2 regions of the Streptomyces sp. SAS_272 genome follow, and region 2 is predicted to be linked to the other one. Evidence: riboswitches for the same ligand, from Rfam matches in the RefSeq annotation. Region 2 holds a riboswitch; the other holds the start of a gene.

Region 1 (15,841 bases), on a different contig from region 2:
TGTGGTTACACTTGTTCACTGACTCCAGAGTCTAGCGTGCTTCCCGGCTTTCCAATTACGGAGAACAGTTGTTAACTGGATGACATGAGTCACACCCTCGGCATCCGACAGGCACAGAAGCAGAAGACCCGGCAGTCGCTCCTGGACGCCGCCTTGCTGCTGCTCGAGGAGCAGAGCCTGAGCAGCCTCGGTCTGCGTGAGGTCACCCGGGCCGTCGGAGTGGCCCCGACGGCCTTCTACCGGCACTTCCGCTCCACGGCGGATCTGGGAGTGGCCCTGGTCGAGGAGGCGCTGGGCAGTCTGCACCCGATGATCCGCACCACCGTGACCACGGCCGACACCAGTGCCGAACGCATCACGCGCGCTGTGGAGTTGATAGCCGGTCATGTGACCGCGTACCCCGCTCACGTCCGTTTCATCGCCCGTGAGCGACATGGCGGGGTCCAGCCGGTGCGGGAGGCGATCCGGGAGCAACTGGGCAGGTTCGCCGAAGAGGTGAAGGCCGAGCTGGCCAAGGATTCCGAGGCCGAGGGCTGGAGCGACGACGACCTGCTGATGCTCTCGCACCTCTACGTGGACCAGATGCTCATCACGGCCTCCCTGTTCCTCGAGTCCCTGGAGGCCTCGCCGCAGGAGCGGGAACGGGTCAGCAGGATGGCGACCCGTCAGATGCGGCTCATCAGCATCGGCCGCCACCACTGGCTGGACTGAGCGCCGGCGGCGACGCGCAGGGGCGGCGCGCCCGTTCCCGGATGCGCCGCCCCTGTGTGCCGTGCCGGCGGTCAGCCCTGCTGCTGGGCCTGCTGCCCCTGGCCGCCGCCCGGGCCGCCGCAGCCGCCGCCCTGACCGCCCTGACCGCCCTGACCGCCCTGACCGCCGCCGCCGGGGGCGCCGCTCGGGGCGCCCGACGGGACACCGGTCGGGGCGCCCGACGGGATACCGGTCGGGGCGCCCGACGGCTGTCCCGAAGCCGCACCGGTCGGCGCTCCCGAGGGAGCCCCGCCCGGCGCCCCGCTCGGCATTCCGGAGGCGTTGCCGGACGGCGCCTGGCAGGACTGCTGCCCCGGACCGCCGCCGTTCGAGTTCGAGGAGGAGGAGTCGCCCGAGCCGCAGGCCGCCAGAGCGAGGGGCGAGAACGCCAGCAGCGCCACCGCGGGGACGAGACGGACGGGCATCAGCGCACGCTTCATGAGAGTCAGCTCCAGGGAGAGGGGGAGAACCTGAGGCGGGCACTCAACCAACGGCGCTTGGGGCCTTCCTGAGGCTTCGCTGTCCGCTGCCTGTCAGGCGGGCAAAGCGCCCCTCAAGAGAAGTCCCCGACCTGGGAGTTGACCTCCGGGTCCGCCCGACGGCCGAGGAGGCGCTGGTACAGCTCCGTGACACGGACAGCCGGTCCGGGAGCCCGATCAGGCGAGCCGGGCCCTCGCCAGCTGCCGCGACTGGGCGACCAGCCGGTCCGCGCTGTCCCAGACCTCGGCGTCCTCCTCGAGGAAGCCGCCCGCGAGGTTGCGGGTGACGATGGAGACGCGCAGCGGTCCGGGAGCCGGACGGCAGCGGACATGGACGGTGAGCTCCACCGTGGGGACCCAGCCGCGCAGACCGATCTCGAAGGCGGTCGGCGGCAGGGCGTCCACCGCCAGCAGCAGGGAGAGCGGGTCGGGGTCGCGCCCGTCCTTCAGGCCGAACCAGGCCCGCATCTCGCCCCTGCCGGACGGCTGCCCGAGCGCCCAGCCGAGGGTCGACGGGTCGAGCTTGAGCATCAGCCGGTCGGCGATGGCGGAACTGCCGTCCACGGGGGCCGGCCCGTCCTCGGGGCCGAAGCACTGCTCGAGGGGCGGGATCGCCGGGGGCTTCGCCGTCGTCCGGACGTCGTCCGGGAGCGCGTCCAGGTCGCCGTAGGAGGCGAGGACGCGGATCCGCTCGACCTCGGCGCCGTTCTCGTCGTACTGGAAGAGCGAGGCCTGTCCGGTCGACAGGGTGCGGCCGGAGCGGACGACGTCCGTGCGGACGGTCGCGGGGCCGGGCTGCGACGCGGTGAGGTAGTGGGCCGAGATCGTGAACGGGTCGTCGTGCGGCAGGGCGTCCGCGAGGGCACGGCCGAGAACGGCGAGGAGGTAGCCGCCGTTGACGGCGCTGATGATCGTCCAGCCGGCCGAGAGGTCGATGTCGTAGACACCGGGTGCGCGGCGGGTGAGCGCGGTGTCGCGGTCGAACTCGCTGTCGCCGATCGAGGCCGTGACGGGGAGGTCGGGGGCCCGCTCGGCCGCCGCGATAGCTGCTTCTGGCATGCCTGAACGGTACAGCAAGGCATTACTAAGCGGTAGCTTTGTTGGTGACGGAAGGTGAAGAAGGGACATGAGATGGCAAATTTCTTGGTAAGTGTCCCGACTCGTCCGTAACCTTGTCGCCCCGATTCCCCTCTGCAAGAACATGAGCCTCACCGGGACTCCGTTCCTCTACACCCTGATCGCCGTGTCCGTGCTCGCCGTCGCGCTGCCGCTGCTGCTGTGGTCGCGGATGCGCGGACCGCGGCTGCTGCGCATCGCGGCCCGGATGCTGATGCTGCTGTTCGCCCAGGGCACCGCCGTCGCCCTCGTCTTCGTTCTCGTCAACAACGCCAACAGCCTGTACGACACCTGGGGCGACCTGCTGGGCACCGGCACCCATGTGCAGCAGGCCGCCGACCTGGGCGCCGACGGCACCGGCGGCATCGCGCTCGACCGGCTGCCCAGGGTCGAGCAGCAGTTCGCGCCGGCGGACGGGACGGGGATGCACGCGGCCGGCGGGGTGCGCGTCACCCAGCTCGAGGGCCAGGTCTCGGGCGTGAACGCCGAGGTCTACGTCTGGCTGCCCCCGCAGTACCACGATCCCGCCTACGCTCACCGCTCCTTCCCGGTGGTGGAGCTGCTGCCGGGCTATCCGGGCTCTCCCAAGTCCTGGTTCGGGTCGCTGCACGTGCACGAGCAGCTGGAGCCGCTGATGCGCTCGGGCGAGGTCGCGCCGTTCATCCTGGTCGCGCCGCGCACCACGCTGCTGCCGGGCGTGGACACCGGCTGCGCCAACGTCCCGCACGTCGTCAACGCGGACAGCTGGCTCAGCATCGACGTGCCGAAGATGGTCCGGGACAACTTCCGGGCCCAGCCGGCGCCCAAGGGCTGGGCGGTCGCCGGGTATTCGGCGGGGGCCCACTGCGCGGCCAAGCTCGCCGTCGCCCACCCCGACCGCTTCCGGGCGGCGGTGAGCCTGTCCGGGTACAGCGACCCGATCGGCGAGCGCAAATCCCTCGCGGCCAGGAGTCCGTCCCTGCGCCGGGCCAACAACCCCTATCTGCTGCTGCGCAAGGCCGTCGTGCCCCCCGCCGTGTCCCTGTACCTCTCCGGTCAGCCGCAGGACGGCTACGAAGCGGCCCTGGCCCTGCGGAAGGAGGCGAAGGCGCCGACGAACGTGCACGTCGTGTACGTCCCGAAGAGCGCGGGCGGCCACTCCATGGCGCTGTGGCGGCCGCAGGTCGTGCCGGCGTTCCGCTGGCTGACCCTGCAGATGGAGCAGAGCCCGGTCACCGGCGGCACGGGCCGGCCTACTCCTCGCGCACCGTCGAGCGACGATTCCAGGCACGAGGCGCTCGCCAGTGGAACCGCATCGCCAGAAGCCGCAGCACGAAGGCGGTGACCGCCGCCACCCCGCTGGCCAGCGGGGAGAGCACGTCGTGGCGGATGCAGAGCGCCACCATGGCGGCGCCGACGATCGCCGGGACCGCGTACAGATCGCGGTCCCAGCGCAGCAGCGAGGGCACCTCGTTGGCCAGCACGTCCCGCAGCACACCGCCGCCCACCGCGGTGGCGAGCCCCAGCGCGGCCGACGCGGTGAGGCCGAGCCCGTAGTCGTACGCTTTCGTCGTCCCGGTGACGCAGAACAAACCGAGGCCGGCCGCGTCGAAGACGTTGACGCCGGTCTGGATCCGCTCCACCTGCGGATGCAGGAAGACGACGAGCAGCGCCGCGAACAGCGGCGTGAGGAAGTACCCGAGGTCGGTGAAGGCGGCCGGCGGCACGGCCCCGATGACCAGGTCCCGGAACAGCCCGCCGCCGAGCGCGGTGACCTCGGCGAGCGTGGCGATGCCGAACACGTCGAAGTTCTTGCGGACGGCGAGCAGCGCCCCCGAGATGGCGAACACGAAGATGCCGAACAGGTCGAGGGTGTGCTGGACGGAAGGACTGAAGATCTGCTGGAGCACCCTTACATTGTCACCCAGCACTCAGCCCCCGCCTTACATTGCAAGGCGGGGGCTGAGATCTGGTGGTGCTTACTTCTCCTTGGCCGGCGTCTCACCGTCGGACGTCCCGGGAGCCTCGGTCGTCGCCTCGGCCGCCTCGGTCCCGCCGGGAGCCTCGGTCACCTCGGTCGCCTCAGGGGCCTCAGCCGCCTCGGTCACCTCGGTCGCTTCGGTCGCCTCAGGCACCTCGGTCGTCTCCGGGGCCTCGGCCGCCTCAGGCACCTCGGTCGTCTCCGGGGCCTCGGTCGCCGGGTTGTCGGCGATCTCCGCCGCCACCGCCGCCGAGGTCGCCGCCGACTCGGCGAGCACCTCGTCGGCCACCAGTTCGGCCGCCTCCTTCGCGGCGGTCAGCAGGACGACGTCCTGCGGGGCCTGGTCCGCGAAGTTCTCCGGGTGGTGGCAGGCGACCTGCTGGCCCGTACGCAGCTCGACGAGCACGGGCTCCTGGGTCGCGCAGACCTGCGTCGCCTTCCAGCACCGGGTGTGGAAGCGGCAGCCGCTCGGCGGCGAGATCGGCGAGGGCACGTCGCCCTTGAGCAGGATGCGCTCGCTCTTGGCGCCGCGGCGCTTCGGGTCCGGGACCGGCACGGCCGACATGAGCGCCTTGGTGTACGGGTGCATCGGCGCCTGGTACAGCGAGGTGCGGTCGGCGAGTTCGACGATCTTGCCGAGGTACATCACCGCGATGCGGTCCGAGACGTGCCGCACGACGGACAGGTCGTGCGCGATGATCACGTACGTCAGGCCGAGTTCCTGCTGGAGGTCGTCCATCAGGTTGACGACCTGCGCCTGGATCGACACGTCCAGCGCGGAGACCGGCTCGTCCGCCACGACGAGCTTCGGCTTCAGGGCGAGCGCACGGGCGATGCCGATGCGCTGACGCTGGCCGCCGGAGAACTCGTGCGGGTAGCGGTTGTAGTGCTCGGGGCTCAGACCCACGAGCTCCAGCAGCCGCTGGACCTCTTTCTTCACGCCGCCCTCGGGCTCCACGCCCTGGAGGCGGAAGGGCGCCGAGACGATCCCGCCGATGGTGTGCCGCGGGTTCAGGGAACCGTACGGGTCCTGGAAGATCATCTGGATGTCCCGCCGCAGCGGGCGCATCGCGGACGGCTTCAGCCGGGTGATGTCCTGGCCCTCGAAGTGGATCGTGCCGCCGGTCGGGTCCGCGAGCCGGGTGATGACCCGTCCCATGGTCGACTTGCCGCAGCCCGACTCGCCGACGACGCCCAGGGTCTCGCCCTTGCGCACCTCGAAGTCGATGCCGTCGACGGCCTTGACCGCGCCGACCTGACGCTGCAGGACGCCCTTGCGGATGGGGAAGTGCTTCTGCAGGCCCTGGACCTTGAGCAGCACCTCGCGGTTCTCGGAGGAGGAGGCCTGCGGCGGAACCGAGGGGGCCGCGTCCGTCTTCTTCGTCTCACTCACAGCTTCGGCGCAATCTCTTCGGTCCAGATCCGCGTACGGTCCTCCGACGAGAGGTGGCAGGCGGACCAGTGCCCGCCGCCGACCTGCTGCAACTCGGGACGCACGGTGCGGGTGACATCGCCCTTGGGCACGTCCGCGTACGGGCAGCGGGGGTTGAAGGCGCAGCCCGAGGGGACGTTGATGAGGCTCGGCGGCTGGCCCTTCACCGGGATGAGCCGCTCGGAGGTCTCACGGTCGATGCGCGGCATCGAGCCGAGCAGACCCCAGGTGTAGGGGTGCTGCGGCTTCTCGAAGATCTCGTCGACCGGACCGCGCTCCACGCACCGGCCGCCGTACATCACCAGGACGTCGTCGGCGATCTCGGCGACGACGCCGAGGTCGTGGGTGATGATGACGACCGCGGAGCCGAACTCCTTCTGCAGATCCCGGATGAGGTCCAGGATCTGGGCCTGGACGGTCACGTCCAGGGCCGTGGTCGGCTCGTCCGCGATGAGGAGCTCGGGGTTGTTGACCAGCGCCATGGCGATCATCGCGCGCTGGCGCATACCGCCGGAGAACTCGTGCGGGTAGCCGTCCACACGCTTCGCCGGCTCCGGGATGCCGACCCGGTCGAGCATCTCGATCGCCCGCGCGCGGGCGGCCTTCTTGCTGACGTCGTGGTGGACGCGGTACGCCTCCACGATCTGGTTGCCGATCGTGTAGTACGGGTGCATCGCGGACAGCGGGTCCTGGAAGATCATCGCCATCTCGCGGCCGCGCAGCCGGCGCACCTCGTCCGGGTCGGCGGAGACCAGTTCCTTGCCGTCGAGCCAGATCTCGCCGGACATCCGCACGTTCTTGCCGCGCGCGCCGAGCCGGTGCAGACCCATGATCGCCAACGAGGTGACGGACTTCCCGGAGCCGGACTCGCCCACGATGCTGAGGGTCTTGCCCTTCTCCACCTGGAAGCTGAGCCCGTCGACGGACTTGACCAGGCCGTCGTCGGTCGGGAAGTGCACCTTGAGGTCGCGCACGTCGAGGAACGCGCCGGGGTTCTTCGAGGACGGGCCGGTCGGCTCGCCCACGGCGGCGCCGGTCTTGGACAGTTCGGTCACGAGAGCCTCACCCGCGGGTCGGCGGCCGCGTAGAGCAGGTCCACCAGGAGATTTGCGATGACGACGAAGAAGGCGGCGAGCAGCGTGACGCCGAGGATCGGCGGCAGGTCGTTGTCCGTGATGGCCTTCACCGCGTACTCGCCGACGCCGTGCAGCGAGAAGACGGACTCGGTGATCAGGGCACCGCCGAGCAGCAGACCGACGTCCATGCCGAACACCGTGATGATCGGCGTCAGCGCGGCCCGCAGACCGTGCCGGGCGACGACGTTGCGCTCGCGCAGGCCCTTGGCGCGGGCCGTGCGGATGAAGTCCTCGTTCATCGTCTCCAGCATCCCCGAGCGGGTCAGCCGCGCATAGATGGCGGAGTACAGCAGCGCGAGCGAACACCACGCCGGGAACAGCGTGTTGGCCCACTGCGCCGGGTTCTCGGAGAACGGCACGTAGGTGCGGCCGAAGATCGGGATCTGGTAGGTGAAGAGCAGGATCGCCAGGCTGCCCGTGAAGAACATGGGGAGCGACACACCGGCGAGGGCGATGCCCATGAAGGTGCGGTCGAAGATCGAGCGCGGCTTCAGCGCGGAGATCACACCGATGACCACACCGCCGACCAGCCACATCAGGGCGGCGCCGACGGCGAGCGAACCCGTCACCGGCAGGCGGGAGGTGAGCTGCGGCCAGACCGCCTCGTGGGTCTTGAAGGAGTACCCGAAGCACGGCGCGTCACAGTGCGCGGTGGTGGGCCCCAGGTCGTAGGTGGCACCGGTCACGACACCCTTGATGAAGTGCCAGTACTGGAGATAGACCGGGTCGTCCAGACCGAGGTTGCGCTTGACCGCAGCGATGTCCGCCGCCGACGGGCTCTTCCCGATGTACTGCTGTGCCATCTGGTCGGCGGTCTGACCGGCGAGCCGTGGCAGCAGGAAGAAGATGGCGAAGGTCACCGCGGTGACGACCAGCAGCAGGATCACTGCCGCGAACGTCCGACGGAGGATGTACGAGATCACGGGGATCGGCCTGGTGCCCGCGGGCCGGGAAGCCCGCGGGCACCAATGCCTTCACCTGCCTTCCGGGGCTACTTCTTGGTCGTGCCGATGTTGAGGTAGTCGTACTGACCGCTGAAGGCCGCCGTCGACACCAGGTTGGTGTAGTTCGCCGGGCGGTACAGCAGGACCTTGAAGTAGGTCAGCGGCACGAGGGCCGCGTCGTCCATGACCTTCTTGTCGATCTGCGTGTAGATGGCGTTGCGCTGGGTCGCGTCCTGCGTGCCGATCGCCTTGGCGAGGTTCGCGTTGACCTCGGGGTCGTTCAGCTCCGACAGGTTGGTGTTGCCGGAGGCCCCGATGGCGGCGCCGTTCAGGATCTGCTGCAGGAAGCCGTAGCCGCCCGGCCAGTCGGCGCCCCACTGCATCATCATCAGGCCGACGTTGTTCTTCTTGTTGAACGCCGGGACGCCCGCGTAGTCGGTGAAGTACTTGCCCGACGGGAACTGCTTCAGGCTGGCGTTGATGCCGACCTTCTTCAGCGAGGCGATGATCGCCGTGGCCGCGTCGATCTCCGGCTGGCGGTCGCTGCGCGCGGTGATGTTGGTGGTGATCGCCGTCTTGCCGCAGGCCTTCAGCTGCTCCTTGGCCTTGGCGACGTCGCCCTTGTTGCCGTCGGTGGCGTAGGCGTCCGCCTTCGCGTAGCCCGGGATGTCCGGCGGGAGGACGGTGGTGGCGATGTCACCGCGGATCGGGCCGCCCTCGGCGGTCTGCACCGAGACCTTGTCGACGGCGTACTGCACGGCCTTGCGGCAGGCGACGTTGTCGAACGGCGCGACCTTGGTGTTGATCGCCAGGTAGACGAGGCGGCCACCGTAGGTGTTGTCCGTGTTGGCCTTCAGCGCGGCGTCGTTGATGACCTTCGCCTGCGTCGCGGCCTGAACGCCGGTGCCGCCGAGGTCGATCGCGTCGCCGGCCTGGACGTCCTGGTCGATCGTCTCGGCGTTGACCTTCAGCTTGACGACGATCTTGTCCGGGTACTGCTTGCGCAGCGGGTCGGTCTTCGCGTCCCAGTTCTCGTTGCGGACGAGGGTGACCTGCTTGCCCTCGTCGTAGCTCTCGAACTTGTACGAGCCCGAGGACACGATGTTCTTGACGTAGTCGATGCCCTTGTCCTTGGCCTCGGGCACCGGCGCGGTCTGCGGCGTCGCGACCAGGTAGTCGAACTCCTGGAACGCCGACTTCAGCTTGAAGACGATCGTCGTGTCGTCCGGGGTCTCGATGGACGCGAGGCCCTTCTTGTCCTTGTACGGACCCTTGTACGCCTCGCCGCCCACCAGGAGCTGCTGGAAGTAGTTCGGGCCGAGGGACAGCACGTCACGCGCGAAGTTGGAGCGCTCGACGGCGTACTTGACGTCCTTGGACGTGATCGCCGTGCCGTCCTGGTACTTCAGGCCCGTGCGCAGCTTGTACGTCCAGGTCTTGCCGCCGTCGCTCGGCACGCCCGCGCTCGCCGCGAGGTCGGGGACGAGCTTGTTGCCCTCCTCGCCCGCGCCGGGCTGGAAGGTCATCAGCGGACGCGCGTAGACGCGGCTGAGGTTGTACATGTACGCGTAGTACGTGTTGCCCGGGTCGAAGGAGTCCGGCACGTCGGAGTACTCGTACGTGACCGTCCCACCCTTCTGGGTGGACGCGTTGACGACGCCCTTGGTGGCCGCGTCGGCCCCGGCGGACTTGCCGCCGTCCTTGTCCGTGTTGTCATCGGCCTTGCTGCAACCGGCGAGCAACAGGCTCACACTGCCGATGGCCGCAATCGCGGCCAGCCCTGACCTTCGCATGATGGTCTGCTTCCCCTTTGTTGATGGAAATCTGTCGGACTCTCGCTGCGGCTGCACGTCAGCGGCTGCGCGGGTCGAGAGCGTCACGGAGACCGTCGCCGAGCAGGTTGAACGCCAGCACGGTCACGAAGATGGCGAGACCGGGCACGATCATGAACTGCGGATCGACCTGGTAGTAGGTGACCGCCTCCTTGAGCATGCCGCCCCACGACGCCTGCGGGGGCTGGATGCCGACGCCCAGGAAGCTCAGGCTGGCCTCGAAGAGGATGTTGGTCGGGATGAGCAGCGTCGAGTAGACGATGATCGGGCCGACCAGGTTGGGCAGCAGCTCCCGGAACAGGATGTACGGCCCCTTGGCGCCCATCCCCCGCGACGCGTCCACGAACTCGCGTTCCCGCAGGGCGAGCGTCTGGCCCCGGACGATGCGTCCCAGATAAGGCCAGTTGAAGAAGCCGATGACGAAGATGAGCACGCTGATGTGGAGCGGCAGTCCCTCCATGCCGAACGCGCCGCCCTGCAGCGTGGCGGAGATAGCGATGGCGAACAGCAGGAGGGGGAAGGCGAGGAAGGTGTCCATCAGCCGGCTGATGATCGAGTCGACCCGCCCGCCGTAGTAGCCGGCCACCACGCCGAGGACCGCACCGATGGTGTTCGACAGGATCGTCGCCCCGAAGGCCACGACCAGCGACACCCAGGAGCCCTCGAGGATGCGGGTGGCGATGTCCCGCCCGAACTTGGGGTCCACGCCGAGCGGGTGCTCCCAGCTCATGCCGCCGAAGTCCCCTTGGGGGATCGACGTGTTGGGGTCGATCAGGTCCTGGTTGAAGGCGTTGGGGTCCAGGCCGAACAGGGCCTGGATCGGACGCGAGAGGAGCGCGAGCACGATCAGCAGGATCACGATGACCCCGCCGGCCACGGCGACCTTGTCCTTCTTGAAGCGGGACCAGGCGATCTGCCCCAGGGAACGGCCCTCGATCTGCCCCTTCTCGACACCCGCGAGTACAGCCTCGGGCTGTACCTCGGTTGCCGACCCGGTGGTCTCGATCGGTGCGGTCACGGTGACCCGACCCCTCTCGCCGGCGGTGACCGGCCTTTGTCCGCCGCTGTCGGCGGCTTGATCCACTTACTGCCTGCTACGCGGCCGGCGCCGATGAGTGCGGCCCAACTGTCCAGTTGACCCCGGATTGCTGCCGATGGGCACTCGCTCACAGGATCGACGACCTCGCGTCTGAGAGGCGAGTCTTCAATGCATGCGCGATCACACGCCAGATCTGACGGAGAAAGTATGCGTAACCGTGATGCCGACCTGCACATTCCGTTACCCGAACGCCACGCGCCGACATCCGGAGAGGGGGGCGCGCCCGTCAGCTGTGCTCGGTGTCACATCACGGAAGAACCGGAACACTTCAGGACGTCGGCGCGAGGCAGCGCGCGGGGCCGGCGAAAGGCGCGGACCCGCGCCCGGGGCCGGTGCGGGTGTGACGGGCGGTCAGCCGCCGGCGGGTCCGTGACCGGACCGGCCGTCCGGCGTGCGGGTCAGTACGGACGCGGGCCCGGGAAGCCGTAGCCGCCGCCCGGCCCCTGGGCCGGGGCGGGGGCGTGCGCCTCGCGGTCGTAGAAGGGGCGGGCGTTGGCGCGCATCCACATCACGACGGGGTCGTAGTCGTCGGTCATCGCGACAGTGGAGACCGGCAGCCCGTCCGGCACCGCGCCGATGGACTGCTGCATCATCGCCCGCACGGCGTCCACGGCCGGCGGGGAGGAGTCGTACACGTCGAGCCCGATGGCCAGGTAGGGCGCGCCCAGCGCCGGCTGCACCCAGGCCCGGCGCAACGTGCGGACCGCCTGGGCGCGGTGGGCGTTCTGCGCGAGCAGCGCGTAGAACTGCGGGATCTCGATGCCGGGCTCGGACAGCCGGAGCGGACCCGCGGGCTGCCGCTCGAGGCCGGTGGCGATCCGGCGCAGATCCAGCCACGGAATGCCGACGCCGCCGCCGGGGGCGTGCGGGTTCAGCCAGAGGCCGTAGTGGTCGGGATAGAGGGTCCGGGCCACGTCCAGCCCGTCGACCACCTCGTAGGACCGGTTCCAGCCGCTCGCGCTGAGCTCCTGGGCGGACGTCACACAGGGCGCGTAGCCGTGCCCTTCGACCTCCATGTTTCCGTACTGGGCGTCCGGGGAGCCGGCCTGCCCGTGCCACAGCAGCATCCAGACCTGACCCGAGGAGGGGGTCGCGAGCGCGCGCAGGAGCGCCTCGTAGGCGTCGTAGCGCCCGGGCGTGACCTGGCGCAGCATGTGCTCGACCGAGCCGGTCGCGGCAGTGCCAGCGCTCACTTTTTATCGCCCCTTCGAGAAGTTGCCCCGCGTCGGAGTCCAGCTTAGGCGCTCCGCCTGGTCGAGCAGTTGAGAGCGGAGGCCCCGCGCCCCGTCGGACGGCCCGCTTCCCGGCCCCGTGACGGGTGAAGCCTCTGGCAGGTGACTAGTGAAGCCTCGAGTAGAAGGGCCGGACCCGCTCCCTCATCCAGTCGCCCACCGGGTCCTGGGCGACGTCGAGGAGGACGAGGTTGACCGGCCAGGGCGCCGCCGCCGTCGTCAGGGCCCTGCCGAGGGCCTCCAGGGGGAGCGCGCGCAGGTCCCCCTCCCACTGGGAGAGCTCGACGCCCACGAACATCACCGGGTCCGCCGTCTCGATCACGGCCAGGCAGCGGCGGGCGGTGCGGACCACGCCGACGGCCTCGAACTCCGCCGAGGCGGCGGCCAGGAAGTCCATCGGGTCGTCCTGCCAGTCCGGCTCGTAGAGACGGACCCGGCCGCCGGCCGCCGGCCCGTCCAGCGGGGTGCGGCCGGCCCGGCACAGCTCGGCCACGGCGGCCGGCGGCAGCGGGACGCCGACCATGCCGTCGGGGTTGACGAGGATGCCCGCCTGCGGCGGCAGTCCCCGCGCGAACTCCACGGCCGGCGCGACGGTGAACGACATGTGCGAGCCGACGACCTGGCGGAACTGCTCCTCGGAGCTGAAGACCGGCACGTACACCTGGCCGTCGAGGTCCATCGTGGGCAGGTCGAGGGGGCCGCTGTGCGGGCCGCCGCCGCCGGGGAGCGGCACCCAGACGAAGCTGCGGCCGAGCACCTCCACGATCCGGCCGCCGGCTCCCGGCACGCCGAGGGAGGCGGAGAGCACCTCCTCCAGCTCGTTGCCGGGCCATCCGCCGTGCGAATGGGGGTGCGCCTGCGCCGGGAAGTCCGCGGGGAAGTCCGCCGGGGGGAAGTCCATCTGCCTACCGCCTGCTAAGAACCGCTCACTCTGCTGTGACTGAAAGGCTAGCGGGTGCCGGCGGCCCCGCCGCTGCGCAGGGGACCGACGGCCCTCAGCCCGTGAAGCCGATCCGCCGCAGGACGTCTGCGGCGGGCCGGTCGAGCAGGACCGCGGAGCCGCACCCCTCGGGCAGGCGGCCCTTCTCCACCGACCGCAGAAGACGGGCGGCGGCGCGGCGGTGCCGAAGGAACGCGTACCGCGAGACGCCGCGGCCGCGCTCGCGCTGGCCCTGCAGGGCCGTGTCCGCGCCGACGTCGAGGACCAGCAGATGCAGGGCGCCGCCGCGGCGGCGGGCCGCACGGGCCAGCCAGTCGCGGACCCAGGCCTGGGCTCCGCAGTCGTGCACCACGACGCCCCCGCCGCCGCGCAGGGCCCGGCGCAGTCCGGCGTAGTGGGCCAGGCGGACCACCGGCCGGTAGAGGGCGTAGGGCAGGAAGCGGGGCATCCGGGCGTCCCAGCGGTCGCGGGTGTCCTGGGAGTCGACGCGGACGCCGCGCACCGCGCGTTTCATCAGGGTGGACTTGCCGCTGCCGGGCAGACCGGTGACCACCACGAGGTCACGCGGGCCGAAGAGCAGGCCGTGCGGACTGCGGCCGGCCCGCTCCCGCAGGTCGCGGACGACGGGCGCGGGCTGCCGGGAGCACGCCTGCCGGGTCCGGGCGCCGGGCTGCGCGGGCAGCGCGATCCCCGAGCCGGCCGCGAAGGCCGTGGTCCTCGCCGAGGTCGTCCTCTTCACCGTGATCGTCCTCCCCTGGGGCCAGGTAGTGCTCATCCCCACCGAGCGTAAAGAGAAGGTAATGCGCGGCGCCTCGCGTTTTCGTGCGCGTAGCGACACAAGCCGGTTACAGATCCGGCCTGCCGCGACGGGGGCGGGCCGTGCGATGATGGCCGCGCCAACTGCATACCGGCCGTTTGAATCCGCGCGGGAGAGTCCTCAGCAGCAGTTCCGCTGGGGCGCCGAAGGAGCAAGTCCCTCCCTTGAATCTCTCAGGCCCCGTTACCGCGCGGGCGAGGCACATCTGAAAAGCGGGCCGCCGTCTTCGGCGGTCCCACCCACGGTGCAAGCCATGTCCCGCCCCCGCTCGCAGCGGTGGTCATGGCGAACCTCTCAGGTTCCGATGACAGATGGGGAGGAACGACCTCGCCGTCCCCCCGCGTCCGGCTTCACTCGCGCGGGAGGGGCCCCCGTCGCCTTGGGAGACGAACGACCGATGAGCAGCACCGCACCCCGTCACACCGCGCTCGATGCCCTGCATCGCTCGCTGGGCGCGACGATGACCGACTTCGCCGGCTGGGACATGCCCCTGCGCTACGGCTCCGAACGCGACGAGCATCTCGCCGTCCGCACCCGGGCCGGGCTCTTCGACCTCTCGCACATGGGCGAGATCACCGTGAGCGGCCCGGAGGCGGCCGAGTTCCTGAACTTCGCCCTGGTCGGCGACCTCGCCGCCGTGCGCGTGGGCCGGGCCCGCTACACCATGATCTGCGCCGAGAACGGCGGCATCCTCGACGACCTCATCGTGTACCGGCTGGCCGACGCCGAGTACATGATCGTCTCCAATGCCTCCAACGCTCAGAACGTCCTGAACGAGCTGGGCAACCTGGCCGAGGAGTTCGAGGTCGAGGTCCGCGACGACCGCGACGCCTACGCCCTGATCGCCGTCCAGGGACCGGAGTCCCCCGGCATCCTCGCGGCCGTCACCCAGGCCGACCTCGACGGCCTGAAGTACTACGCGGGCCTGCCGGGCGCCGTCGCCGGCGTCCCCGCGCTCATCGCGCGCACCGGGTACACCGGCGAGGACGGCTTCGAGCTGTTCGTGAAGCCGGAGCACGCCGTCGAGCTGTGGCAGGCGCTGACCAAGGCCGGCGAGGGCGCCGGGCTGGTCCCCTGCGGCCTGTCGTGCCGGGACACGCTGCGCCTGGAGGCGGGCATGCCGTTGTACGGGCACGAGCTGAGCACCTCCCTCACCCCCTTCGACGCGGGCCTCGGACGCGTGGTGAAGTTCGAGAAGGAGGGCGACTTCGTCGGGCGCGAGGCGCTGACCGCGGCGGCCGCGCAGGCCGAACGGCAGCCGCCGCGCGTCCTGGTCGGCCTGGTCGCCGAGGGCCGCCGCGTCCCGCGCGCCGGGTACGCGGTCGTGGCGGGCGGCGAGGTGATCGGCGAGGTGACCTCCGGGGCGCCGTCCCCGACCCTGGGCAAGCCGATCGCGATGGCCTACGTCGACGCCGCGCACGCCGCGCCCGGCACTTCGGGCGTGGGCGTGGACATCCGGGGCAGCCACGAGCCGTACGAGGTCGTGGCGCTGCCCTTCTACAAGCGCCAGAAGTAGACACTGAGCCCCGGGCCTCGGGTGACACTGCGCACATTCCCGCTGCTCACCCGTGCCCTGGACCGTCCCCCTTCATCAGCACTCCCCCGCGTACAGGAGAATTCAGGCCATGAGCAACCCCCAGCAGCTGCGCTACAGCAAGGAGCACGAGTGGCTGTCGGTCGCCGAGGACGGCGTCTCGACGGTCGGCATCACGGAGCACGCGGCCAACGCGCTCGGTGACGTGGTCTTCGTCCAGCTCCCGGAGGCCGGCGCCACGGTGGCCGCGGGCGAGTCCTGCGGCGAACTGGAGTCCACCAAGTCGGTCAGCGAGCTGTACGCCCCGGTCTCCGGTGAGATCACCGAGGTCAACCAGGACGTCGTCGACGACCCGGCGCTGGTGAACTCCGCCCCCTTCGAGGGCGGGTGGCTGTTCAAGGTACGCATCACGGGCGAGCCGGACGATCTGCTCTCCGCTGACGAGTACACCGCCTACACCGCCGGCTGAGGAGTCGTAGTCGCATGTCCGTCCTGAACACGTCCCTGCACGAGCTCGATCCGGAGATCGCGGCCGCGGTCGACGCCGAGCTGCACCGCCAGCAGTCCACG
Region 2 (15,841 bases):
GCCTGCCACGACCTTCTCCCCCATCGAAGCGTCCTTCCTCGCGTGGCGGGCCGGCGGTGCGGCCGCCGGTGGTCCCGGGGTCAGGTGCAATGATGCCCAGCCCTGCCGATCGATAACGTCCCCGGCGGGGAGCATCGGCCGCTACGCTCACCCAAAGCCGGTGGAAGTGACCGGTGGCACATTCACCGGGCATGGTGCCCGGACGCCCATTGGGCGAAATCGGGAACTCGTGAAAAACGCTGACGGGAATGGGCCGACCGTCCGGCGTGCCACAACCCGAGGTCACCGAGGAGTCACCCTCTCGGAATCGGGATTTTTCACACGTATCGCCGACCGATAGAACCCTTGCCGAGTGTCCCGGAATCGACTAGACGAAACACAGTCTGAACACGTGTCGTATAAACTCCGCGAACAAGGCAGAGAAGGTTGGCGCCCACGGTCGAAGGAGCCTGTCGTCGAGGAGACGGCAGGCCGCTCGCGCACCCCCGCACTCTCCCCCAGACCCGGCCCCCGCCTCTCCGACCTCGAGAGCTAGCTGACAGCGCCGTCCGCCCACGCCCTCGCGCCACCGTGCCTGTCGAATTGAGAGGCGACCCACCATGCCTTTGCATGTCCCCCCGGCTCCCGCGCCCGCCCTGCGCTCGGTCCTCACGGCACTCGGTTCCCCCACCGCCGTCCACGAGGCCCGCACGCCGTCCCTGCGCACCGCCCAGCAGGATGCCGTTCCCGACCTCCCCCTGCCTCTGCACGTCCTGGACGCGATCACCCCGGCAGGCCTGGCCTCGACCCGGCTGGTCGGCTGGCGGTTCCTGATCCGCTGCGGCGACCGGGCCGTGGCCGCCGCCGAGACCCGGCTCACCCCGGACGGCTGGGCGTTCTCGCACTTCTTCGAAGGCCCCTACATCGCCTCCACGGAGCGGGCCCTGCGTCAGGCCGAGTCGGTCGCCCAGCCCTGCCAGGCACGGCTGCTGTCGGTACCGGGGCTCTACATGCTCACGCTGTGGCTGCACGGCGACAGCGCCTCGGACGGCACCACCGGTCACCCCGATCCGACCGACCTGCTGGTTCCGCTGGCCCCTGCGCCGCCCGGGATCGCCGCCCACCGCCCGCACCGGGTCGCCGAGCTGCTCCCGGTGCTCACCCTGCGGGTCACACCCGCCGCGTCGCCCCCGCTGCTCGGCTCACCCGCCTGACCCGCCCGGCCCCCGTACCCCGTCGCCGCGACCCCGACGACGGGGTACAGCGCTGCGCGCCCGCCTGCGGACCAGGACACGGCCTAGCCCTATCCGGCCACCGGGAACCACCCGAAGGGACGGTGCCGTCGCGATGAACCGCCCGCGCGGGTGACGCGTCCTGAACCTGTGAGAAGCGGTGCCGCGAAATCCCTGCGGATCCGCCTCCGTGGGGCAACACTGGTTCCGACCGACTTATCACAACGGGGGGCGGCCATGAACGACGTTTCACGCCGCGGGACAGACACCACATCCATCTCACATCTCACGCCAGAGCGGAAGTTCCCATCCATGTGCCAGCACCAGCCACCGTGCCCGACAGCGACCTCAGCCGACCGGGAGTCCGCCCGCCTCGTGGCGCACCACCCGGAACAGGGCTGGAGCCTGCTGTGCAACGGCGTCCTGCTCTTCGAGGACACCGGTGAGCTCCTGCCGGACGGCCAGGTCATCGCCCCCCACCGGGTCGTGACCGCCGCCTAGATCTCCTGCCCGGCGGTGGCCGGACGGGCGCAGTACCGACGGACGGCGCGGGACCGCCGTCCGCAGACTCGAGGGGCCGGCCGCAGCGACCACTGCGAACCGGCCCCGACGCGTGTCCGGAGCCGGTCACTGCGGGTAGCCCTCTGATTTCCACGGGACACGACGCAGTGAACGTCTCCCGTGGCGGCACTTTTTCCGGAAGACTCCTGGAAGTTTCGGCGGCGGCGTCCGGAGCGGACGGCGGCGGAGGTGGGCAGTGACGACGGACGATGCGACGGCCGCGTCCCGGGTCGAGGTCAGGGTCACGATCACCGAGATCGCCCGGCAGGCCGGCGTCTCGGTGCCGACCGTGTCCCGGGTGGTCAACGGCCGCTCCGACGTGTCGCCGCGGACACGGGCCAGGGTCGAGGACCTGCTGCAGCTGCACGGCTACCGCAAGCGCCCCGCCTCGGCGTCGACCCGCGCCTCCCTGCTCGACCTGGTCTTCAACGACCTCGACAGCCCATGGGCGGTGGAGATCATCCGCGGGGTGGAGGAGGCCGCCCACGCGGCCGGGGTCGGCACGGTGGTGTCGGCGATCCACGGACGCTCGGGCGACGCCCGCGAGTGGATGCGCAACCTGCGCTCGCGCGCCTCCGACGGCGTCGTCCTGGTCACCTCGGCCCTGGAGCCCACCCTGCACGAGCAGCTGCGCGTTCTGGGCGTTCCGCTGGTCGTCGTCGACCCCACCGGCTCACCCGCCGCCGAGACGGCGACCATCGGCGCGGCCAACTGGTCCGGCGGCCTCGCGGCCACCGAGCACCTGCTGTCGCTGGGCCACCGCAGGATCGGCCTGATCGCGGGCCCGTCCCGGCTGCTGTGCTCGCGCGCCCGCTTCGACGGCTACCGGGCCGCGCTGGAGGCCGCCGGCCTCGCCGTCGACGACGCCCTCGTCGTCCCCGGGGACTTCCACCCCGAATCGGGCTTCACCGGCTGCAACGCCCTGCTCGACCTGCCCGAACCGCCGACCGCGGTGTTCGCGGCCAGCGACCAGATGGCCCTCGGGGCGATCGAGGCGCTGCGCCGGCGCGGCCTGCGGACGCCGGAGGACATGAGCGTGGTCGGCTTCGACGACCTGCCGGAGGTCCGCTGGTCGGCCCCGCCTCTGACCACTGTCCGCCAGCCTCTGGCCGAGATGGGCAAACTCGCCGTCCGCACGGTCCTGAGCCTGGCCCGCGGCGAGCGCCCCGACTCGCCGCGGGTGGAGCTGGGCACGGAGCTGGTGGTGCGGGCCAGCACCGCGCCGCCCCGTGGCGCTAGCTGAGCGCCTCCCGGATCGCCCCGTACGCCGGCTTCGGCGCGAGCTGCTCGTCCCAGGGCAGTGCCGCGCCCTGGCCGGGGAAGAACGCCGGGATCCAGGAGTACTTGTCCGTGTAGTCCCAGACGGTGATGCCGACGCACCGCCGCACCGCGAGGCACGCCTCGGTCATGTTCCGGTACCAGTCGGCCTGTTGGGCCAGCTTCTCCTCGGTCGCGGGCAGCAGCATCCGGACGTCGACCTCGGTGAGGGCGGTGTCCAGGCCGAGCCGTGAGAAGCGGCGCAGATTGTCCTCGAGGGTCGTCGGATAGCCGTACTGGAGGGCGAGGTGGGCCTGCAGGCCGATGCCGTCGAGCGGCACGCGCTGAGCCCTCAGTTCCCTGGCGAGGGCGTAGTAGGCGTCGCTCTTCGGGCCGACGGCCTCGATGTTGTAGTCGTTGAGGTAGAGCTTCGCCTTGGGGTCGGCCTGGTGCGCCCAGCGCAGGGCGTCGGCGATGTAGCCGGGGCCGAGGGTCTTGTAGAAGACGGTCTCGCGGTAGGTGCCGTCCTCGTTGAACGCCTCGTTGACGACGTCCCAGGCGTAGACCTTGCCCCGGTAGTGGCGGACCTCGGTCTGGATGTGCTTCTTCAGCACGGCCCGCAGTTCGTCGGCCGTCCACTCCCTGCTCGTCACCCAGCCGGGCAGCTGGCTGTGCCAGACCAGGGTGTGGGCGCGGACCTTCTGGCGGTGGGCGCGCGCGAGGTCCACGATCTGGTCGCCGGCCGTCCAGTCGAAGACGCCCTGCTGAGGCTCGGTGGCGTACCACTTCATGCCGTTGCCCGGGGTGATCATGTCGAACTCGTGGCCCAGGATCTTCGTGTACGCGGTGTCGGTGAGTTCGGGGTTGTCGGTGGCGCTGCCGAAGTAGCGGCCGTGGCGCTGGGCGAGGTCGGCGAGGGTGGCGCGCGGCTTGCCGTGCGCGGGTTGCTCGTGGGCCTGTGCGGCCGGTCCGGTGACCACGCCAGCGGCGACCAGCACGGTGGCGAGGGCGCCGGCGAGTCTGAACCGGGTGCGGGCGGTGCTGGGCATGGTGCGACTCCTCACGGTGGGCGGGTGGGCGAGCCGTACGGGTCCGCGGGCGCGGGTCATCCCTTCGTGGCGCCGGCGGAGAGGCCGCCGACGAGCTGGCGCTCGGCGACGGAGTAGAAGGCCAGGGCGGGGACCATGGCGAGGACGAGATAGGCGAAGACGCGCGCGTACTCGGCGGAGTACTGCCCCTGGAACTGCTGGACCCCGATCGGGACGGTCCACCAGGTGGGTTCGTTGAAGACCAGCAGCGGCAGCAGGAAGTTGTTCCAGCTGCCGACCACGGCGAGGACGGAGACCGTGCCGAGGGCGGGCCTGGCCATGGGCAGCAGGATCCGCCAGAAGAAGCCGAGCGGCCCGCAGCCGTCGAGGGTGGCTGCCTCCTCCAGTTCGGCGGGTATCTCGCGGAAGAACCCGCGCAGGATGACGATCGTCATCGGCAGTCCGAACGCGGCCTGCGGCAGGATCACGCCGAGGGGGTTGTCCAGCAGGCCGATGGAGCGCAGCAGCAGGAACAGGGGCAGCGCCGCCACCGCGAAGGGGAACATCAGCCCCATGGTGAACAGGGTGAACAGCACCTCCCGCCCCCGGAAGGCGAAGCGGGCGAAGGAGAACGCCGCGAGCGCGGACACCGCGACGACGACCACGGTCGTCCCGACCGCGATGAGGGTGCTGCTGCCGACCAGGCGCCAGAACGAGCCGGAGCCGAGGATGTCGGTGTAGTTGGAGGGGACCCACGGGTCGGGCAGGCCGATGGGGTTGCGCGAGAGCTGGTCGGTGGATTTGAAGCCGGACAGCACGGCGTACACGAGGGGTACGGCCATCACCGCGCCGACGATCCCGAGGACCAGGTGCAGCGGCAGGGTCCGGCCGGTCCGGCGCACGCCCCGCCCCGTGGCGAGGTCCGTGCCGCGGTCGGTCTTGGCGATGCTCACGAGCCGCCTCCTCGCATGGTCGTGGTGGCGCCCTGGAGGTCGCGGCGAAGCACGAACCGCTGGTAGGCGAGGGCGAAGACGAGGCAGATGCCGAACATGACGACGCTGATCGCGCTGGCGTAGCCGACCTGGTAGCGCTTGAAGCCGTACTGGAACATCGTCACGGCCATCGTCTCGGAGTGGTGGTCGGGGCCGCCCGCGGTGACGACCCACACCAGGTCGAAGAGCTGGATCGCGCCGATGACCGACAGGAATACGCTGATCCGCAGGGTCGGTGCGAGCAGCGGCAGGGTGACGTTGCGGAAGCGCTGCCAGGGGCCGGCCCCGTCGATCAGGGCCGCCTCGATCAGCTCGGCCGGGATGGACTGCAGCCCGGCCAGGTAGAGCATCATGTGGAAGCCGAAGTACTTCCATGTCATGACCAGGAAGAGGGTGGCCATGACGGTGGAGGGATCGGAGAACCACTGCCCGCCCGCCCCGTCCAGTCCGACGGCGCCCAGCACATGGTCGGCCAGGCCGTCGTCCGGCGCGAAGATCATGCTGAACAGCACGCCGGTGATGGCCTCGGAGAGGATGTACGGCGCGAAGAACAGCATCCGGTAGACGGCCCGGCCGCGGATCTTCTGGTTCAGCGCGACGGCGAGGGCCAGCGCGAACGGCAGTTGCAGCAGGAGCGAGAGGCCGACCAGGAGCAGACAGCGCCACAGGTCGCCGAGGAACACCGGATCCTTGAAGAGCCGGGTGAAGTTGTCGCCGCCGACGAAGTCCTCGGGCATCCCGAAGCCGCCCCAGCGGAAGAACGCGGCGTACACCGCGAACAGCATCGGCAGCAGCACGAGCGTGCCGAACAGCACCAGCGCGGGCGCCTGGAAGCCGACGGCGGTGAGCCAGTGCAGGGCCCGTCGGCGGGCCCGCGAACGGCCCGCGGCGACGGCCGGCGGTGCGGGCTCGACGTCCGGACCGCTGCGCCTGTCCGGGAGGAAGGTGGAGGTCATCGCCGGCTACTGCTCTTCCTTCGCGACCTTGGTGATCGACTCGCTGACCTGCTGGGGCGATTTCGAACCGGCGATCAGAGCGGCGACGCTGTCGTTGACCTCCTGGCCCAGGGCGGGCGCGTACGCCTGGTCGAGGTAGAGCTGGAAGCCGGTGGCGCCCTTCAACTGTGCCTGCACGGCCTTGATGTTCGGGTCGGTCAGGGCGCTCTCGGCGGCCGGTACGACGGGCAGCACCCCGGTCTTCTTGACGAGTTCGGTGTCCGTGGCGGCGGAGGCGAAGAACTTCAGGAAGTCGACGGCCGCCTGCGGGGCGTCCTTGCGCAGCGCGTGCCCGCCGCCGCCGCCGAACACCTCGGTGATCACGCCCTTGCCGCCGTCGACCGCCGGGAACGGGAAGAAGCCGAGGTTCGCGCCGAGCCCCTTGCCGGCGTCGGCCTCCACGACCGGCGCCCACTGGCCCATGAGTTCCATCGCCGCCTTGCCGTTGCCGACGGCCGCGGCCTGGCCGGTGGGACTGGAGTACGCGGCGCCGAGGAAGCCCTTCTGGAACGGCTGCAGATCGACGAGGTCCTGGAGGTGCTGTCCGGCCTGGACGAAACCGTCACCGGTGAAGTCCTTCTCGTCCCCGGCCTTGCGCAGGGCGTCGACTCCGGCGGTGCGCATCGCGAGGTAGGCCCAGTAGTACATGCCGGGCCACTTCTCCTTGCCGGCGAGGGCGAGCGGGGTGATCCCGGCGGCCTTCAGCTTGCGCACCGCGTCGAGGAAGCCGCTCCAGGTGGTGGGCGGCCCGCCGATCCCGGCCTGCTTGAAGAGCGCCTTGTTGTACCAGAACCCGATCATCCCGATGTCGAACGGTATGCCGTACGCCTTGTCGCCGAGCAGATACGGCTGCCGGGCGACGGACAGCAGGCTCTCCCCCCAGTCCTTCGTGCGTTCCGTGAGGTTCTCCACGAGCCCCGCGTCGACCTGCTGCTTCAAAACCCCGCCGCCCCAGGTGTGAAAGATGTCGGGGAGCTTCCCGGAAGCGGTCAGCGCCGTCATCTTCGACTTGTAGGCGTCGTTCTCCAGCTGGACGATCTTGACCTTCACCTTGGGGTTCTGCGCCTCGAACTTCTTGGCCAGAGCGGCCCATACGTCCTTGGTCGGCTGGGTGGTGGAGATGTTCCACCACTCGATGGTGGTCGTCCCCGACGACGACCCCCCGTCCGAGTCGCCGCCGCAGGCGCTCAGTGCCGTCATGCCCAGACCGGCCGCGGCGGAGGCCGCCAGGAAGCCTCGGCGGGAGAGTGCCGGGTCGCCCATCATGCGCTCCTTGAGAGATCGAAAGTTTCGAACCAGATCCAGAAAGGTTCGCTGCTGCCGCACCCTAGAGACACCCTCCGACGGGTGGCAACCCCTTGAACACAGAGAATCCAGCGGCCTGTTCACGAAGGGCCACCCGAGGAGGCCCCGAACCCGACCGAAACATTCGGATCACACGGCGAACGTTACGAAGCGGAGACCGGCGCGACGCGATGGCCGAGATCAGCCCTACCTGGCGCGGGGCAGCGGCCGGAGGGACCCGGCGAATGCCGACCTCGACCCGATCGCCGCCCTGGATCGGCCCGGATCGCCGACCCTGGCCGGGCCGACCGCGAGGCACTGCGGCGCCGGCGCCGGCGCCGCGATCACGACGACCGGCGCCCACCGCACGGCGTCGCCCAGCATCCGCCGGTGCGGCCCCGCGTCCGCCGGACCGCCTCCCGGCCCTATCGTGACCGCATGCAGAGCTACACGATCGGCCAGGCGGCACGACTGCTCGGCGTCAGCCCCGACACCGCGCGCCGCTGGGCGGACGCGGGCCGCGTCACGACGCACCGCGACGAGACCGGACGACGCCTCGTGGACGGCAAGGCCCTCGCCGCCTTCTCCGTGGAACTCGCCCGGTCCGGCGGCACGGAGGACGACACCCCCCACACCTCCGTCCGCAACGCCTTCCCCGGCATCGTCACCGCGATCAAGCTGGGCGACGTGGCCGCCCAGGTGGACATCCAGGCCGGCCCGCACCGCCTGGTCTCCCTGCTGACCCGGGAGGCGGTCGAGGAACTCGGACTCGAGGTCGGCATGGAGGCGACCGCCCGCGTGAAGTCGACAAACGTACACATCGACCGGGCATGACCGAGAGCGGCGCAAAGCGGGCATCCCCGCCATAAGTCCCCAAGGGCCGTACCGTTGACGCCCATGACCTTGAGCATCCGCAACCAGCTTCCCGGCACCGTCACGGCCGTCCAACCCGGCCAGGTCATGGCCCTCGTGAAGGTCCGCCTCGACGGCGGGCAGCACCTCACGGCGGCCATCACCCTGGAGGCCTCGGAGCAACTCGCCCTCGCGCCCGGCGCCGCCGTCCACGCCCTGGTGAAGTCGACGGAGATCTCCCTCTCCACGGGCCAGGTGGCCGGCCTCTCGATCCGCAACCGGTTGCCCGGCACGATCACCGGCCTCGTCCTCGGCTCGGTCATGGCAGCGGTGAAGATCACCGTGGACGGCGGCGAACTCACCGCGGCGATCACCAGGGAGTCGGCTGTCGACCTCGGTCTGTTCGTGGGCTCCGACGTCATCGCGCTGATCAAGTCGACCGAGGTGTCCCTGGCCACGGCGTAGAACGACGAGGGGCCCCGTCCGCGACGGACGGGGCCCACACACGCTCCGGATCAGTCCTCGTACGCGTCCAGCGGCGGGCACGAGCAGACGAGGTTGCGGTCGCCGAAGGCCTGGTCGACACGGCGCACCGGCGGCCAGTACTTGTCGGCGGCGGACACCCCGGCGGGGAAGACCGCCTCCTCACGCGAGTACGCGTGCGCCCACTCGTCGCCGAGCGCGGCCGCGGTGTGCGGGGCGCCGACGAGCGGATTGTCGTCGGCCGGCCACGCACCCGCGCCGACCTTCTCGATCTCCGCGCGAATGGCGATCATCGCGTCGCAGAACCGGTCGAGCTCGATCAGGTCCTCGGACTCGGTCGGCTCGATCATCAGCGTCCCCGCCACCGGGAACGACATCGTCGGCGCGTGGAAGCCGTAGTCGATGAGCCGCTTGGCCACGTCGTCCACGGTCACACCGGTCGCCTTGGCCAACGGCCGCAGGTCGATGATGCACTCGTGCGCCACCAGCCCGCCCGGACCGTTGTAGAGCACCGGGTAGTGCGGCTCCAGCCGCTTGGCGATGTAGTTGGCGCTCAGCACCGCCACCTGCGTGGCCCGCTTGAGGCCCTCACCGCCCATGAGCCGCACGTACGCCCAGGAGATCGGCAGGATGCCCGCGGAGCCCCACGGCGCCGCCGAGATCGGCCCCACACCGGTCTCGGGCCCCGCTGCGGGCTGCAGCGGGTGGTTGGGCAGATACGGCGCCAGATGCGACCGGACGGCCACCGGCCCGACGCCCGGGCCGCCACCGCCGTGCGGGATGCAGAACGTCTTGTGCAGGTTCAGGTGGGAGACGTCGCCGCCGAAGTGCCCCGGCTTGGCGAGCCCGACGAGCGCGTTGAGGTTGGCGCCGTCGACGTACACCTGACCGCCGGCCTCGTGCACCTGGGCGCAGATGTCGGCGACGTGCTCCTCGAACACGCCGTGCGTGGAGGGGTAGGTGATCATCAGCACCGACAGCTCGTCCCGGTACTGCTCGATCTTCGCGCGCAGGTCCTCGACGTCGATCTCGCCGTCCTCGGCGGTCTTGACGACGACGACCTTCATGCCGGCCATCACCGCGCTCGCCGCGTTCGTGCCGTGCGCGGAGGACGGGATCAGGCACACGGTGCGCTGCTCGTCACCGTTGCCCCGGTGGTATCCGCGGACGGCGAGCAGCCCGGCCAGCTCGCCCTGTGACCCGGCGTTCGGCTGCAGGGACACCTTGTCGTACCCGGTGACCTCCGCGAGCCGCTCCTCGAGCTCGCGGATGAGCGTCAGGTAGCCCTGGGCCTGCTCGGCGGGGGCGAAGGGGTGCATCTGCCCGAACTCGGGCCAGGTGACCGGCTCCATCTCCGTGGTGGCGTTGAGCTTCATGGTGCACGAGCCCAGCGGGATCATGCCCCGGTCGAGCGCGTAGTCCCGGTCGGCCAGCCTGCGCAGGTAGCGCAGCATCGCGGTCTCGGACCGGTGCCGCTGGAAGACGGGATGGGTCAGGATGTCGTCGGTCCGCAGCAGCCCGGCGGGCAGGGCGTCCTCGACGGCCGCGTCGAGCGACGCGATGTCGCCGTCCACCCCGAAGGCCGCCCAGACCGCGGCGACCTGGGCGCGCGCGGTGGTCTCGTCGCAGGAGAGCGCCACCTGGTCGGCGTCGACGAGGTGCAGGTTGACCCCGTGCTCCCGCGCGGCGGCGACGATCTCGGCGGCCTTCGCCGGCACCCGCACGGTCAGCGTGTCGAAGTACGTCCGGTGCACCACCTCGACGCCACCGGCCTCGAGTCCCGCGGCGATGATCGCGGCGTAGCGATGCGTACGCCGGGCGATCTGGCGCAGCCCGTCCGGGCCGTGGTAGACCGCGTACATCCCGGCCATCACGGCCAGCAGCACCTGCGCCGTGCAGATGTTGCTCGTCGCCTTCTCGCGCCGGATGTGCTGCTCACGCGTCTGCAGTGCGAGACGGTAGGCCTTGTTGCCGTCGGCGTCCACGGACACGCCCACGAGCCGGCCGGGCAGGCTCCGCGCGAACTTCTCGTGCACCGCCATATAGCCGGCGTGCGGTCCGCCGAAGCCCATCGGCACGCCGAACCGCTGTGTGGTGCCGACCGCGATGTCCGCGCCCAGCTCACCGGGCGACGTCAGCAGCGTCAGCGCGAGCAGGTCCGCGGCGACGGTGACGAGCGCGCCGAGCCCGTGCGCCTGGTCGATGAGCGCCTTCAGGTCCCGCACGGCGCCGGACGCACCGGGGTACTGGACGAGCACGCCGTTGATCTCGCGCTCCGCGATCTTTGCCGGGATGCCGTCGCTCAGATCGGCGACGACGACCTCGACGCCGGTCGGCTCTGCACGCGTCTCGATCACGGCGATGGTCTGCGGCAGCGCGTCCGCGTCGATGAGGAAGAGGCCCTTCCTGTTCTTCCCCACGCGCCGTGACAACGCCATCGCCTCAGCCGCCGCCGTGCCCTCGTCGAGCAGCGACGCACCCGAGGTCGGCAGACCCGTCAGGTCGGCGACCATCGTCTGGAAGTTCAGCAGCGCCTCGAGCCGGCCCTGGGAGATCTCCGGCTGATACGGCGTGTAGGCGGTGTACCAGGCCGGGTTCTCCATGACGTTGCGCAGGATGACCGGCGGCGTGAAGGTGCCGTAGTAGCCGAGACCGATCATCGGGGCGAGCACCTTGTTGCGGTCGGCCAGCGAGCGCAGCTCGGCCAGCACCTCGGCCTCGGTGCGGGCGCCCGGCAGGTCCAGCGCGTCGGCGTTCTTGATCACATCGGGGACCGCGGCGGCGGTGAGCTCGTCGAGCGAGCCGTAGCCGACATGCGCGAGCATCTTGGCCCGCGCCTCGTGGTCGGGCCCGATGTGGCGCTGCTCGAAGGGGATTCCCTGCTCGAGCTCGGTGAGCGGAATGCGATGGGCGGTCATTACGGAGGCCTCCTGGTCTGACACGACCTTCGAGGGTCACCACGGCGGGTACCCGGACGGCCTCCCCCTCTGTCATCTCAACCTGAGAGCTTCACCGGCCGCCAGCGGACGACCGGCTTTCACCGTCGGTGAGAGCGGACACCGTCGACGCCGTCGGCACCCGCCCTGCTTTCCAGAGTGACCTCGTCCGTGCGGTACGTGAGCCTGAGAGATTCCGGGGAGGATTTGCTCCTTCGGCGCCTCCGGTGGTCTCCGGAGGACTCTCCCGCACGGGGTCAGCAGCCGTTGCCAGACTACCAGCGAGGTCAACGGGCCTCTCGAGTGGCCGGTCGTCTCAATGTGCTCTTTTGTAGTCCTTACGGACGAGCTGCGACCAAGAGGAGGGCCCGTGCAGACCGACATCGATCCGCGCAACCTGATCGGCCGCAAGGCGTTCGACCGCAACGGGGCGAAGATAGGCACCGTCGACGAGGTCTACCTCGACGATGCGACCGGTGTGCCGGAGTGGGCCGCCATCCGCACGGGCCTGTTCTCCCGTGACGCCTTCGTCCCCCTGGAGCCCAGCAAGCTGGTCGAGGGGACCCTGCACATCCCGTTCGACCGCGCGCTGATCAAGGACGCCCCGGACTTCGGCGTGGGCCGCCACCTCTCCCCGGAGCAGGAACTCCAGCTCTACCACCACTACGGTCTCGACGTGGCGGCCCCTCCCCCGCTGCCCGACCACGACTTCGGCCACCTGGCGGGCACGGACGACAGCTGACTCACGCAGCCCGGCAACGCCTCGACCTCAAGCAGCCGCACAGCCCTAGTCTGCGCTTCTTTCCGACGTCACCTCCGGCGTCACCGACAGTTCCCTCGTCCCACCCGCCGTCTCCGTGTCCTCCCCCGGTCTTCGCCGCACCAGCGGCAGCGGGTCCGCCGGAGCCAACTGCGGATCGTCGGTGCGGAACGTGCGCACCCGGCCCGGCTCCGACTCCGGCGTCTCGAACCGCACCGTGACCCGCCCCAGCCCACTGCCCTGCACCCACCCGTGTCCGAGCTCGGCATGCCGCACGTCGTGCCCCGGACGCCACTGGTGCTCGGCCGGGACCGGGACCGGCTCCTCGGCGGCGGGCTCCTCCATCAGCCCGTCCGCGGGCTCGTCCGCGAGCGCTCCCGCGGCCTGCGCGAACAGGTCCTCCTGCGTGAAGTCCGCCAGACCGCTGACGCCCACCCCCAGCAGCCGCACCCCGCCCGTGGTGTCCACGGAGTCCAGCAGACGGGCCGCCGCTTCCCTGATCACCGCCGGATCGTCCGTGGGCCCGCGCAGCGTCTCGGACCGGGTGAGCGTCGAGAAGTCGTACCGGCGCACCTTCAGCACGATGGTCCGACCCGACAGACCGGCCTCCCGGAGCCTGCGCACACACCGGTCCGCGAGCCGCTGCACCTCCAGCCCCACCCGCACCCGGTCGTGGATGTCCACGTCGTACGTGTCCTCGACCGACACCGACTTGGTCTCCCGCTCGGCCACCACCGGCCGGTCGTCACGCGCCAGCGCCATGGCGTGGAGTCCATGCCCGTGCGCCTTGCCCAGCAACCGCACCAGCTCGTCCTCACCGGCCTCCGCGATCTCGTCGACCGTGGTGATCCCGGCCCGCCGCAGATGGTCCCCCGTGGCAGGACCCACCCCCGGCAGCGTCCGCACCGGCATGGGCCCGAGCAGCTGCCGCTCGGTGCCCGGCTCGATGAGCACCAGGCCGTCGGGTTTCGCCTCCTCCGAAGCGATCTTCGCGAGCATCTTGCAGGAGGCCAGTCCCACCGAACCCGTGAGACCGGTGACGGCCCGTATGTCCGCGCGCAGTCGGACGCCGGCCAGCCGCGCCGAATCCCTGTCCCAGGCCGCCCCGCCGGCCTCCAGGTCCACGAAGGCCTCGTCCAGGCTCAGCGGCTCCACCAGCGGCGACAGCGCCCTGAGCAGCGCCATGACCTGCTCGCTGATCGATCGGTAGAAGGCGAACCGCGGCACGAGATAGGCGGCGTTCGGCGCCAGCCTGCGCGCCTGGGCCATGGGCATCGCCGAGTGGACTCCGAAGACCCGTGCCTCGTAGGAGGCCGTGGCGACCACTCCGCGAGGCCCCAGGCCTCCCACGACCACGGCCTTCCCGCGCAGACTCGGCTTGGACGCCTGCTCCGCCTGAGCGAAGAAGGCATCCATGTCGAGATGCAGGATCGTGGGCGCGTTTCTCACACGTCCGATGCTGCACCACGCCACTGACAATGACGTCGGACCGCCGCCCCCGCCCCGGGGAAGACGCGTCAGACCGCCCGGTTGCGCCTGCGCGCCAGCTCGTCCGCCGGATTGGGCCCGACGAGCGTCTCACCGGTGTCGACGCGCTCTCCGTGCAGCTGCGACAGCGCGCTCTCGACGTCCCGCCACACCACGCCCACGGCGATCCCGAACACTCCCTGACCGCCCTGGAGCAGTGCGTGGACCTCGTCCGGCGAGGTGCACTCGTACACCGTCGCGCCGTCGCTCATCAGCGTCATCCGCTCCAGATCGCTGAAACCGCGCTCCCGCAGATGCTGGACGGCGCTGCGGATGTTCTGCAGCGACACCCCGGTGTCGAGGAACCTCTTGACGATCTTCAGCACGACGACGTCGCGGAAGCTGTAAAGGCGTTGGCTGCCGGACCCGTGTGCGGGCCGCACGCTCGGCTCGACGAGCCCGGTGCGCGCCCAGTAGTCCAGTTGGCGGTAGGTGATGCCCGCCGCCGCACAGGCCGTCGGACCGCGATAGCCGATCTGCTCGGACGCCATGGACGTCGTCCCTCCGCTGCTCGGCACGGCCGCCGGTCGCTGAGGAGCGTGATCGGCCGCGTTGCTCTGCTGGGGGTACCCCATGCCCGTGCGCAGCCGAGAGCCTGGGGGAGGGTACGGACCGCTTCCCCCGACACCGAGTCCGGGGGCACCCCCAGCCGTACCGTCGCCGCTGCTTCTCACGCCGACCTCCGTCCTAGACCTGCCTTCTCGACGGTAGGCAGTCGCCAGGGGTGCGTCAACGATCGCCACACTCGGCACGCCGAGTGATAATCACCCTAGGAGTGGTTTCCCGCACCTCACCGCGGGGAAAGGCTAGCCGAATGCGCTGAGAACCGGCCGTAGGACGCTCTCAGTGGCCGCTGGCATTTGCCGAAGACGGCAGGACACTCGCCGCAGGTCGCCGCAGGTGCGCGTGTCTCGCACGAGGCGCTACTGATTGCTGGTGCCGAAGTCCTCAGGCGAGATCTGGTCGAGGAACTCGCGGAACTTCTCCACCTCGTCCTCCTGCTCGTCCGGGATGGCGATCCCCGCGTCGTCGAGCACCGTGTCACTGCCGTAGATCGGCGTTCCGGTGCGCAGGGCCAGCGCTATGGCGTCGGACGGGCGCGCGCTCACCTCGACGCCGCTGGCGAAGACCAGCTCCGCGTAGAAGACGCCCTCCCGCAGATCCGTGATGCGCACCTCGGTGAGCTCCTGGCCGACGGCTTCCAGCACGTCCTTGAACAGGTCGTGGGTCAGCGGTCGCGCCGGGGCCATGCCCTGCTGGGCGAAGGCGATGGCCGTCGCCTCCCCCGGTCCGATCCAGATGGGGAGGTAGCGGTCGCCCCCCACTTCGCGCAGCAGCACGATCGGTTGGTTGGAGGGCATCTCGACCCGGACACCTACGACATCGAGCTCGTTCACACAGCAACCCTAGGCCGTGCCCGGGACGTTTGGGTAGTCGGGCCGGGAACGGGCGACCGATCCGCCCTCGGCGAAACCGCCCGCTCAGGGCAGGCGCACCCCGAGCGCGGTCTGAACCAGCGCCGCGTGCAGCCGGACCGCAAGCCCGGCGAGCTCCTTCGTGCGGGCCTCCGCGTGCGCCCGGGTCTGCGGGTTGCGGTGCCGCCGGAGCGGTGCGACCACCTGGTCGACGAGACCGGCCTCGCGGTCGGCCGCCGTCTTCATCACGCGCAGATGCCGCGGCTCGATCCCGAACCGTCCCAGCTCGGCGACGAGAGCCGCCACGGTGGCCGCCTCGGCGTCGTAGACGCCGTCCTCGAGGGGCACGACGAGCCCGTAGGACTCCCACTCCTCGAGCTCCGACTCACCGATGCCCGCGGCAGCCAGCAGCTCGGTCCTGCCGATCCGGGCGATCGTGGGAGCGTCCGAGGGCTCCAGGACGTGCTCCCCGTCCCGCTGCCGGCCGACGGTCGGCAGCGCGACGGCCTCGCCGCGCTCCATGGCCTCCAGGTGCTCACG

The links. A riboswitch is a leader RNA that binds a small molecule or an ion and turns the genes downstream of it on or off. The one in region 2 is predicted to bind glycine.
Region 1: another riboswitch for glycine. It lies ahead of gcvT (glycine cleavage system aminomethyltransferase GcvT); the one in region 2 lies ahead of gcvP (aminomethyl-transferring glycine dehydrogenase).

What each region holds. Positions count from the first base shown of each region.
Region 1 covers NZ_JBMNDR010000003.1:232,705-248,545, forward strand. Annotated here, with positions in the region: gene ACN6LD_RS04265 (TetR family transcriptional regulator) at 85-711, shown strand; gene ACN6LD_RS04270 (hypothetical protein) at 783-1,190, opposite strand; gene ACN6LD_RS04275 (thioesterase family protein) at 1,407-2,288, opposite strand; gene ACN6LD_RS04280 (alpha/beta hydrolase) at 2,431-3,669, shown strand; gene ACN6LD_RS04285 (trimeric intracellular cation channel family protein) at 3,578-4,234, opposite strand; gene ACN6LD_RS04290 (ABC transporter ATP-binding protein) at 4,304-5,698, opposite strand; gene ACN6LD_RS04295 (ABC transporter ATP-binding protein) at 5,695-6,792, opposite strand; gene ACN6LD_RS04300 (ABC transporter permease) at 6,789-7,796, opposite strand; gene ACN6LD_RS04305 (ABC transporter substrate-binding protein) at 7,865-9,610, opposite strand; gene ACN6LD_RS04310 (ABC transporter permease) at 9,669-10,667, opposite strand; gene ACN6LD_RS04315 (enhanced serine sensitivity protein SseB C-terminal domain-containing protein) at 11,147-11,902, opposite strand; gene ACN6LD_RS04320 (enhanced serine sensitivity protein SseB) at 12,087-12,881, opposite strand; gene ACN6LD_RS04325 (AAA family ATPase) at 12,976-13,695, opposite strand; glycine riboswitch at 13,837-13,936, shown strand; glycine riboswitch at 13,937-14,058, shown strand; gene gcvT (glycine cleavage system aminomethyltransferase GcvT) at 14,135-15,253, shown strand; gene gcvH (glycine cleavage system protein GcvH) at 15,363-15,740, shown strand.
Region 2 covers NZ_JBMNDR010000006.1:137,390-153,230, forward strand. Annotated here, with positions in the region: gene ACN6LD_RS07015 (glutamate--cysteine ligase) at 1-24, opposite strand, end outside; gene ACN6LD_RS07020 (hypothetical protein) at 600-1,193, shown strand; gene ACN6LD_RS07025 (DUF5999 family protein) at 1,524-1,712, shown strand; gene ACN6LD_RS07030 (LacI family DNA-binding transcriptional regulator) at 1,969-3,015, shown strand; gene ACN6LD_RS07035 (endo-1,4-beta-xylanase) at 3,008-4,078, opposite strand; gene ACN6LD_RS07040 (carbohydrate ABC transporter permease) at 4,135-4,899, opposite strand; gene ACN6LD_RS07045 (carbohydrate ABC transporter permease) at 5,007-6,005, opposite strand; gene ACN6LD_RS07050 (extracellular solute-binding protein) at 6,012-7,307, opposite strand; gene ACN6LD_RS07055 (TOBE domain-containing protein) at 7,767-8,162, shown strand; gene ACN6LD_RS07060 (TOBE domain-containing protein) at 8,226-8,645, shown strand; gene gcvP (aminomethyl-transferring glycine dehydrogenase) at 8,696-11,581, opposite strand; glycine riboswitch at 11,764-11,859, opposite strand; partial or broken gene ACN6LD_RS07070 (PRC-barrel domain-containing protein) at 11,919-12,128, shown strand; partial or broken gene ACN6LD_RS07075 (DNA polymerase IV) at 12,263-13,808, opposite strand; gene ACN6LD_RS07080 (MerR family transcriptional regulator) at 13,877-14,560, opposite strand; gene ACN6LD_RS07085 (bifunctional nuclease family protein) at 14,810-15,283, opposite strand; gene ftsR (transcriptional regulator FtsR) at 15,368-15,841, opposite strand, start outside.